Regions from separate parts of the Pseudomonas frigoris genome, predicted to be linked through region 2. Evidence: predicted binding sites of a transcription regulator. Region 2 holds the regulator's gene; each other region holds the start of a gene.
What was found. Region 2 encodes sigma-54, which starts transcription at its own class of promoters, with help from an activator protein. Its sites were predicted from a motif close to ANTGGCATNNANNTTGCTNT; they were not measured.
Positions count from the first base shown of each region.

Region 1: ACMXYH_RS27835 (pilin) is a predicted target of sigma-54. The motif match lies at 2,084-2,103, and genes of this name have one in related genera.
Region 3: ACMXYH_RS22360 (CmpA/NrtA family ABC transporter substrate-binding protein) is a predicted target of sigma-54. The motif match lies at 1,776-1,795, and genes of this name have one in related genera.

Region 1 covers NZ_CP180479.1:6,036,448-6,039,701, reverse strand. Annotated here, with positions in the region: gene ACMXYH_RS27845 (type II secretion system F family protein) at 1-221, opposite strand, end outside; gene pilB (type IV-A pilus assembly ATPase PilB) at 224-1,924, opposite strand; gene ACMXYH_RS27835 (pilin) at 2,150-2,560, shown strand; gene ACMXYH_RS27830 (BON domain-containing protein) at 2,879-3,232, shown strand.
Region 2 covers NZ_CP180479.1:1,198,031-1,201,284, forward strand. Annotated here, with positions in the region: gene rapZ (RNase adapter RapZ) at 1-237, opposite strand, end outside; gene ptsN (PTS IIA-like nitrogen regulatory protein PtsN) at 240-704, opposite strand; gene hpf (ribosome hibernation-promoting factor, HPF/YfiA family) at 717-1,025, opposite strand; gene ACMXYH_RS05365 (RNA polymerase factor sigma-54) at 1,100-2,593, opposite strand; gene lptB (LPS export ABC transporter ATP-binding protein) at 2,778-3,254, opposite strand, start outside.
Region 3 covers NZ_CP180479.1:4,866,551-4,869,804, forward strand. Annotated here, with positions in the region: gene rmf (ribosome modulation factor) at 208-423, shown strand; gene ACMXYH_RS22355 (quinone-dependent dihydroorotate dehydrogenase) at 666-1,685, opposite strand; gene ACMXYH_RS22360 (CmpA/NrtA family ABC transporter substrate-binding protein) at 1,914-3,125, shown strand; gene ACMXYH_RS22365 (ANTAR domain-containing response regulator) at 3,141-3,254, shown strand, end outside.

The DNA.
Region 1 (3,254 bases), 2.0 Mb from region 2:
TGCCGGGTGAACAGAGCAATGTCCTGGGCCTTGATGCGCTTGCCCAGGTTGAAAATCGAGGTGGACTTCTTGCGCACCTTGCCGGGGTTGATGCCCTGCTTGCGCAACTGGGCCTTGATCAACGCCGGGTTCTGACCGCTCAACTCTCCCGTCACTTTGGTGCCTTTGCGGTCTGTACCTTCCCAGGCGTAGACGCTGATTTTTGCTGCTTTGACCGCCATATTCAGTCCTTGGTGACCCGGTTGATTTCTTCAAGGCTGGTGATGCCTTGCATGGCTTTGAGCAGGCCCGACGTCCGCAGGTCGTTGAAGCCGTCTTTACGCATCTGGATGTCGATTTCCAGTGAGTTGCCTTCGGCCATGATCAGCCGTTGCAGGTCCGGGGTATTCTTCACCACTTCATAAATCCCTACTCGCCCTTTGTAACCGTTGTTGCAGTGATCGCAACCGACTGGCTCATAGATCGTGAATGAGCCGATCCGTTCCTCGGGGAAGCCTTCCTTGAGCAGCGCCTCCCGGGGAATCTCGATGGGTTTCTTGCAATGGCTGCATAGCTTGCGCGCCAGGCGCTGGGCGATGATCAGGCTGACCGAGGTAGCAATGTTGAACCCCTGGATGCCCATGTTGTGCAGGCGTGTCAGGGTTTCGGCGGCGCTGTTGGTGTGCAGGGTCGACAGCACCAGGTGCCCGGTCTGGGCGGCCTTGATGGCTATTTCTGCGGTTTCGAGGTCACGAATCTCGCCAACCATGATCACGTCCGGGTCCTGTCGCAGAAATGAGCGCAGCGCCTGGGCGAAATCCATTCCCTGTTTGGGATTGACGTTGACCTGGTTGATGCCTTCCATGTTGATCTCCACCGGGTCTTCGGCGGTGGAAATGTTGATGTCCACGGTATTGAGAATGTTCAGCCCGGTGTAGAGCGACACGGTTTTACCCGAACCGGTGGGCCCGGTCACCAGAATCATCCCCTGTGGCTGCTTGAGGGCGGCCATGTACAGGTCTTTCTGGTCCGGCTCATAGCCGAGGGCGTCGATGCCCATTTGAGCGCTGGACGGGTCGAGGATCCGGATTACCACTTTCTCGCCCCATAGGGTCGGCAGGGTGTTGACCCGGAAGTCTATGGATTTGCTCTTGGACAGGCGCATCTTGATCCGCCCGTCCTGGGGCCGACGCCGTTCCGAGATGTCGAGACTGGCCATGACTTTCAGTCTCGAGGCGATGCGGTTGGCCAGTTGAATCGGCGGCTTGGCGACTTCACGCAGCATGCCGTCGGTGCGCATCCGCACGCGGTAGGTTTTTTCGTAGGGCTCGAAATGCAGGTCGGAAGAGCCGCTCTTGATCGCGTCGAGCAACATCTTGTGGACGAAGCGCACCACGGGTGCGTCGTCGGCGTCTTGTCCGCCAATGGAATCCTGTTTGTTGTCATCGATCGACTCGATGTCCACACCATCAAGGTCGACATCGGCCATGTCTTCCAGGCCGGTGCTAGGGCTGTCGAAGAATTTTTCGATGGCATCGGTGAGCTTGTCGTCTTCAACCAGAATGGCTTCGGTATTGAGCCCGGTGCTGAACTGGATGTCATTGATGGCCTGGTGATTGGTCGGGTCGGAAACGCCCACGAACAGTTTGTTGCCGCGTCGCCAGAGGGGCAAGGCGTGGTGCTGGCGGATCAGTTTCTCGCTGACCAGACCCTTGGGTTGGGTTTCCTTGTCCAGGCAGTTGAGGTCGAGCAAGGTCATGCCGAAGTGTTCCGACGCGATCTCGGCGACCAGGCGGCTTTTCACCAGCTTGTTCTGCACCAAATAGGTGACTAGCGGGGTTTTATCACGTTGGGCTTGCTGATACGCCTGTTGCGCGCTTTTGTCAGTGAGCAGTTCGGCCAGGACCAATTGCTTGGTCAGACCGCTAAGGGCGATGTCATTCATTGGGATTCCAAGCGCAGACAGTTCATGACTTATAGCCTAGTCAAGCGGAGGAACCAAACCAGCGACGTTCAGGGGACAAAAAGTGTCAGATAGTGCGGATTCTGGGGGTAGGAAAGGGGTTTGTGTCGCTCGCACGCCCCGCCAACACGGGGTGAAGGGCTTGGCATGGGCTGTGCTGCGGCTAATTCAGATCATGAGATTTCGACTCATGCATGGAGCTTGTCTATGAATACTCAGAAAGGTTTTACGCTTATCGAGCTGTTGATCGTGGTGGCGATAATCGGGATCCTGGCGACGGTTGCGCTACCGCAATATTCGAAGTATCAATCGCGGGCGAAAGTAACTGCAGGTCTTGCTGAAATATCGGCACTGAAGGTCTCTTACGAAGACATTATCAATCAAGGTAACGCCCCCACCCTTGCTCTGATGGGCGTTAACGCGACCACAGGTAATTGCACGATTGCGGTGGCGGGCACCGTCGCTACCGGTGTTGGCAGTATTGGCTGCACGATCCTCAATGCAAACGGCCTGGTGGCCGGCAAGACCATCACGCTTTCGCGCACGCTTGACGGTGGCTGGACTTGCGCCTCGACAGTACTCAAAGAGTACGCGCCTAACGGTTGCCCTGGCGTCTGATCCAATTCCAAGCCTGTCCCATGCCCCGCGATTCACAACGCGGGGCATTTTTTTGTTCGTCATTTGAGGGGTCGATTCAAATAATCAAGAAAATCCCGACATTTCATGGCCTTAGGCCTGCGACAAAACCCGCAACTTGCATGTAGAGAATCTCGCAGTCATGCATTTTGCATGATTTCGAAAATCCTCTGTTTTTATAAGATACTGATTTATAACGGTTTATTGCTTGGCCGAAAGTTGGCACAGCGTTCGCAATATCTCTGGTAACCCTGCTGACAAGACACGCAGCAGACTTTATGAAAAACAGGAGTTACTCGTATGAAGAAGTTCGCTATCGCTGCCGCTACTGCTACCGCGCTGACCCTGACCATGGCCAACGCTGCATTTGCACAGACCACCACCACCCAAGCCCCGATGACTCTGGCGGCGGGTGAAATGACTAAGGCTAAAGAATCCACTTCCGATACCTGGATCACTACCAAAGTCAAAGCAGACCTGGTGACTGAAAAAGGCATTCCTGGTACCGACATTAAAGTCGAAACCAACAAAGGCGTTGTATCCCTGTCGTCCACCGTTGCGGTGACAGACGCTCAGAAAACCACCGCAGTGGCCATTGCCAAGAAAATCAAAGGCGTCAAAGCGGTCTCCGCTGACGGCCTGAAAGCCGAGTAAGGCAAGACTTCTCGCCTGGACT
Region 2 (3,254 bases):
GCGCACTTCTTCCAGCAATTCGGGAAACCGCGACAAGTGACTCGGCAAGTTACGCGCATCGATGGATACGGCAACCAGCGGTTGTGCCAGCTCGGTGTGAATCAACGCGCGTTCGGCCAGTTCCGGCAACAGACCGGCGGGCAGGTTGTCGATGCAGTAGTAGCCGTTGTCCTCGAGAACATCGAGTGCGGTACTTTTACCTGAGCCGGAGCGGCCACTGACGATGATCAAGCGCATGATTAGTGACCGTTTTGCTCGTCCAGGACAACCTGATACAAGGCTTCATTGCTCGGGGCACTGCGCAGTTTCTCGCGCACTTCCTTGCGGTCGAGCATGCTGGCGATCTGGCGCAGTAACTCCAGGTGCGCATCGGTAGCGGCTTGCGGGACCAGCAGAACGAACAGCAGGTCAACCGGGGCACCGTCGATGGCGTCGAAATCAATGGGTGCATCAAGGTGCATCAGGGCGCTGATGGGCGAGGTGCAGCCCTTCAGGCGGCAGTGGGGAATGGCGATGCCATTGCCAAAACCGGTTGAGCCGAGTTTTTCACGGGCAATCAGAGCCTCGAAGACATCTTGCATCTCCAGATCCGGCACTTCTTTGTGGATAAGGTTGGCAATTTGCTCGAGGGCTTTCTTTTTACTGCCACCCGGCACGTTCACGAGGGAACGGCCGGGGGTCAGGATGCTTTCAAGTCGGATCATGGGTTGGGAGTGTTAACGACCGGTCGCGCCCTGGAGGAGGCTTTGGGTCTTTTCCTTATGCTTTTTGAGTTGTTTATCCAGCTTGTCGGTCAGTGCGTCGATCGCCGCGTACATATCGGTATGCTCCGCGTTTGCGACTACTTCATTGCCGGGAATATGCAGCGTGGCTTCGATTTTCTGCTTGAGCTTTTCGACCGTCATCGTGACCTGCACGTTGGTGATCTTGTCGAAATGCCTCTCTAATCGTTCGAGTTTTTCGCCGATGTAGGTGCGAAGAGGTTCGGTCACTTCCAGTTGGTGTCCACTGATGTTGACTTGCATACAGCTTCTCCTTCGTTGCCAGTGCATAAAGCGGCAGGCAGAAATGCCTGCCACTGGAACGCTGTGGCGTGGCTCTACATCAACCGCTTGCGTTCGCTCGAAGGCGCGATCCCGAGGGATTCGCGGTACTTGGCGACGGTGCGGCGAGCCACCTGAATGCCTTGTGCCTCCAGTAAACCAGCGATCTTGCTGTCACTCAACGGCTTTTTCTGATTTTCCGCGGCAACCAGTTTTTTGATGATCGCGCGGATCGCCGTGGACGAGCATTCACCGCCCTCGGAGGTGCTGACGTGGCTGGAGAAAAAGTATTTCAGTTCATATATGCCCCGTGGGGTATGCATGAATTTCTGCGTTGTCACCCGTGAAATCGTCGACTCGTGCATGCCCACCGCTTCGGCGATGTCATGCAGGACCAGCGGTTTCATGGCTTCGTCGCCGTATTCAAGAAAGCCGCGCTGATGCTCGACGATCTGAGTGGCTACTTTCATCAGGGTTTCGTTGCGGCTTTGCAGGCTCTTGATGAACCAGCGGGCCTCTTGCAACTGATTGCGCATGAAGGTGTTGTCGGCGCTGGTGTCGGCGCGGCGCACGAAACCGGCGTATTGAGCATTGACCCGCAGTCGTGGCACGGATTCCTGGTTCAGTTCCACCAGCCAGCGTTCGTTGTCCTTGCGTACGATCACGTCGGGAACGACGTATTCGGCTTCGCTGGACTCGATTTGCGAGCCTGGGCGCGGGTTGAGGCTCTGCACCAGTTCAATCACTTGGCGCAGTTCGTCTTCCTTGAGCTTCATGCGACGCATCAGCTGGCTGTAATCGCGGCTGCCGAGCAGGTCGATATAGTCGGTGACCAGGCGTTTGGCCTCGACCAGCCAAGGCGTCTTGGCGGGCAACTGACGCAATTGCAGCAGCAGGCATTCGCCCAGATTGCGGGCACCGATGCCAGCAGGTTCGAATTGCTGGATGCGGTGCAGGACGGCTTCGATTTCGTCCAGTTCGATGTCCAGTTCCGGGTCGAAGGCTTCGAGAATCTCCTCGAGGGTTTCGTCCAGGTAGCCCTGATTGTTGATGCAGTCGATCAGGGTCACGGCGATCAGGCGATCGGTGTCGGACATCGGGGCCAGGTTCAGTTGCCACAGCAGGTGGCTTTGCAGGCTTTCGCCGGCCGATGTCCGGGTGGTGAAGTCCCACTCGTCGTCATCGTTGCTCGGCAGGCTGCTGGCGCTGGTCTGATAGACGTCTTCCCACGCGGTATCGACGGGCAGTTCATTGGGGATGCGCTCGTTCCAGTCGCCTTCCTCGAGGTTATCCACCGTCGGGGCGGTTTCCTGGTAGGAGGGTTCCTGAATGTCGACGTTGGGTTGCTGTTCGGCTTTATCGGCCAAGGGGTCGGCGTTATCGAAGTCGTCGCCTTCTTCCTGGCGTTCGAGCATCGGATTGGACTCCAGGGCCTCCTGGATTTCCTGTTGCAGGTCCAGGGTCGACAATTGGAGCAGGCGGATGGCCTGTTGCAGCTGCGGTGTCATCGTCAGCTGCTGGCCCATTCTCAAGACTAGCGATGGTTTCATGGCAGGGGCTTAACACCTTATTCGCCGGCGCACATGCGCCATCCACTACAGGGCGCCGGAGCGCCAAACATAAGCAAATTATATGCCCGAAACTGCAGCGTTTGCCTAGAGCGCTGTAACAATAAAAAAATGTTGATTTTTTATCGAGGCAAGCGCCCGAGCAACCAGCCAGACACCTCAGTGCTTACAGGCGGAATTCATGGCCCAGATACACTTCCTTGACCAGGTCGTTGGCCAGGATGGTGGCAGAGTCACCTTCGGCGATCAGCTGGCCATCGTTGACGATGTAGGCGGTTTCGCAGATATCCAGGGTTTCACGGACGTTGTGGTCAGTGATCAGCACGCCAATGCCCTTGGCCTTGAGGTGATAGATGATCTGTTTGATGTCGCCCACCGAAATCGGGTCCACGCCGGCGAATGGTTCGTCGAGCAGGATGAATTTCGGGTTGGTGGCCAGTGCCCGGGCGATTTCCACACGGCGGCGTTCACCACCGGACAGGCTCATGCCGAGGTTGTCGCGAATGTGGCTGATGTGGAATTCCTGCAGCAGGCTTTCCAGCTCTTTGCGACGACCGGCCTTGTCGAGTTCCTTGCGGGTCTCGAGAATCGCCATGATGTTGTCGGCTACCGAGAGTTTGCGGAAGATCGATGCTTCTTGCGG
Region 3 (3,254 bases), 3.1 Mb from region 2:
ACCATCTTTATCGTTACGTCCTTATGACAAAACGATCATTCCCTCGATGTGACGCATTGGTTAGAACTCAATACAGGTTGACGCCGCAATGACGTCAACACCTTGGCTCGCGACGCCGGCAGCGAGCCCCAACGGCAGGAGTTTTTCTGCCAGACCTCGATTGAGGTCGACACGATTAATACAGTCAACAAGTGAGGGCAACACCCTATGAGAAGACTTAAGCGTGATCCGTTGGAAAGAGCATTTTTGCGCGGATATCAATATGGCGTTGGTGGCAAATCCCGTGAGCTTTGCCCATTTACTCTACCGTCGGTACGCCAAGCCTGGATTAACGGCTGGCGAGAAGGACGCGGCGACAACTGGGACGGTATGACCGGCACTGCGGGAATCCATAGACTCAACGAACTTCACGCCGTCGGCTAACACAGGGCACACACTCCGACACGACAATCTGATTACGTAACGACTTACCACGCACGCCCCATCCGGGCGGCGGGCTTCGGCCCAGGGGCTCCTTCGAGGAGCCCTTTTTTATGCCTGCCAAAATCTCACCTTGAGCAGCATACATCTCTGTGGGAGCGAGCTTGCTCGCGATAGCGGCTTAACATTCAACAATGACGTTGGATGCAAGTCCGTCATCGCGAGCAAGCTCGCTCCCACAGGGATCAGCGCAGGGCGGCGATGGCGTCTACGGATTCACGAATCAGCGCCGGGCCTTTATAGATGAAGCCGGAATAGAGCTGCACCAGGCTGGCACCCGCAGCGATTTTCTCAGCCGCGTGCTTGCCTTCGGTGATGCCGCCCACGGCGATGATCGGCAAGCGACCGGCCAACTCGGCCGCCAGCACCTTCACGGTGTGGGTGCTCTTGTCACGAACCGGTGCGCCGGACAGACCGCCCGCCTCGTCGCCGTGCTCCATGCCTTCTACGCCGACGCGGCTCAGGGTGGTGTTGGTAGCGATCACCGCGTCCATCCCGGTTTCGATCAGCGCTTGCGCGACCTGAGCGGTTTCTTCGTCGGTCATGTCCGGCGCAATCTTGATCGCCAGTGGTACATGTTTGCCATGGCGCAGCGCCAGTTCTGCGCGGCGCGTCGCCAGGTCGGCCAACAATTGCTTCAGCGAATCGCCGAATTGCAGGCTGCGCAGGCCCGGGGTGTTCGGCGAGCTGACGTTGACCGTCACATAGCTGGCGTGGGCGTAGACCTTGTCCAGGCAGATCAGGTAGTCGTCGACCGCCCGCTCAACCGGGGTATCGAAGTTTTTGCCGATATTGATACCCAGCACGCCCTTGAACTTGGCCGCCGCCACTCGAGCCAGCAGGTGATCGACGCCGAGGTTGTTGAACCCCATGCGGTTGATGATCGCCTCGGCTTCCGGCAGACGGAAAATGCGTGGCTTCGGGTTGCCCGGCTGCGGACGCGGAGTGATGGTGCCGATTTCGACAAAACCAAAACCCAGTTGCGCAAAACCGTCGATGGCCGCGCCGTTCTTGTCCAGACCGGCCGCCAGACCCACCGGGTTCGGGAAGTCGAGGCCCATGACGGTCACCGGCATTTTCGCCGGCGCCTTGCACAGCAAGCCGTTGAGGCCCAAACGCCCGCCCGCGCCGATCAGGTCCAGGGACAGATCGTGGGAGGTTTCCGGGGAAAGTTTGAACAACAGCTGACGGGCCAGGGTGTACATGGGCGGGTTTGACTCTGGGCTACGAAAAGTGGCGGCGATTATAGCCGGGCATCGGGGTTGCAGGCGAGGCGCACGACAAAATCAGCGAGCAATGGCATATGCCTTGCACCGTCACTCACATAAGCACTCATGCCAACGGCGGGATGAGTCGAAAGACAAAGGCGTCGTCACTTGGCCTTGCTCTGGCAAGCAGCCGGTCCGGCGCTTTTTTATGGAAGGTGTTTACTGATGATTGAAGTTCCAGCCAACCCTCTGGCCTGGGTCAACGGCAGCGATGCCCCGGAAAAGACCGAAATCAACCTCGGCTTCATGGCCCTGAGTGACTGCGCCTCGGTAGTGGTCGCGGCCACGCAGGGCTTTGCCCAACCTTATGGCCTGACGCTGAACCTCAAGCGCCAGTCGTCCTGGGCCAACCTGCGGGACAAACTGGTCAGTGGCGAACTCGACGCCGCCCACAGTCTGTACGGTTTGATCTACGCGGTGCATTTGGGCATCGGCGGTGTCGCGTCGACCGACATGGCGGTGCTCATGGGCCTGAATCAGAATGGCCAGAGCATCAACCTCTCCCATGGCTTACAGGCGCTGGACGTGACCGGTCCTGAAGCACTGGAACGGCACGTGCACCAAAGTCGCCCAAAACTCACCTTCGCCCAGACATTTCCTACGGGCACCCACGCCATGTGGTTGTATTACTGGCTCGCGAGTCAGGGTATTCATCCGTTGCAGGACGTCGACAGCGTGGTGGTGCCGCCGCCGCAAATGGTCGCGCACCTGCAAGCCGGGCGCATCGACGGCTTCTGCGTCGGCGAGCCATGGTCCGCCAGCGCGGTGCAGCAAAATCTGGGGTTCACGATGGCAACCACCCAGACCATCTGGCCCGATCATCCGGAAAAAGTCCTCGGTTGCACACGCGCCTTTGTCGAGCAATACCCCAACACCGCAAGGGCGCTGGTGATGGCGATTCTGGAGGCCAGCCGCTTCATCGAAGAAAGTACCGAGAATCGCCGCAGCACCGCGAAGCTCTTGAGCGCGCCCGAATATCTCGACGCACCGCTCGACTGCATCGAGCCGCGATTGCTCGGTGACTACGCCGATGGGCTGGGTAATCGCTGGCAAGATCCGCACGCGCTGCGCTTCCATGGTGAAGGCGAGGTCAATCTGCCGTATCTGTCCGATGGCATGTGGTTCATGACCCAGTTCCGCCGTTGGGGTTTGTTGCGCGACGACCCGGACTACCTGGGCGTGGCCCGTCAGGTCCAGCAACTAGACTTGTATCGAGAGGCCGCCACCGCTGTCGGTGTGGCCACGAGTGATCAGCCAATGCGCAGCAGCCAGTTGATCGACGGCAAGGTCTGGGATGGCCTGGACCCCGCCGGCTATGCCCGCAGTTTCAAGCTGCACGCCATGAGCGACAGCTCGCCCCTTCTCGCCAGCCGCTGACAGGAGACTGCGAATATGTTGCGTATCCTGCTGATCAACGACACCGCGAAGAAAGTCGGTCGCCTGAAGGCGGCCCTGACCGAAGCCGGGTTCGAGGTGATCGACGAGTCGGGCCTGACCATCGACCTG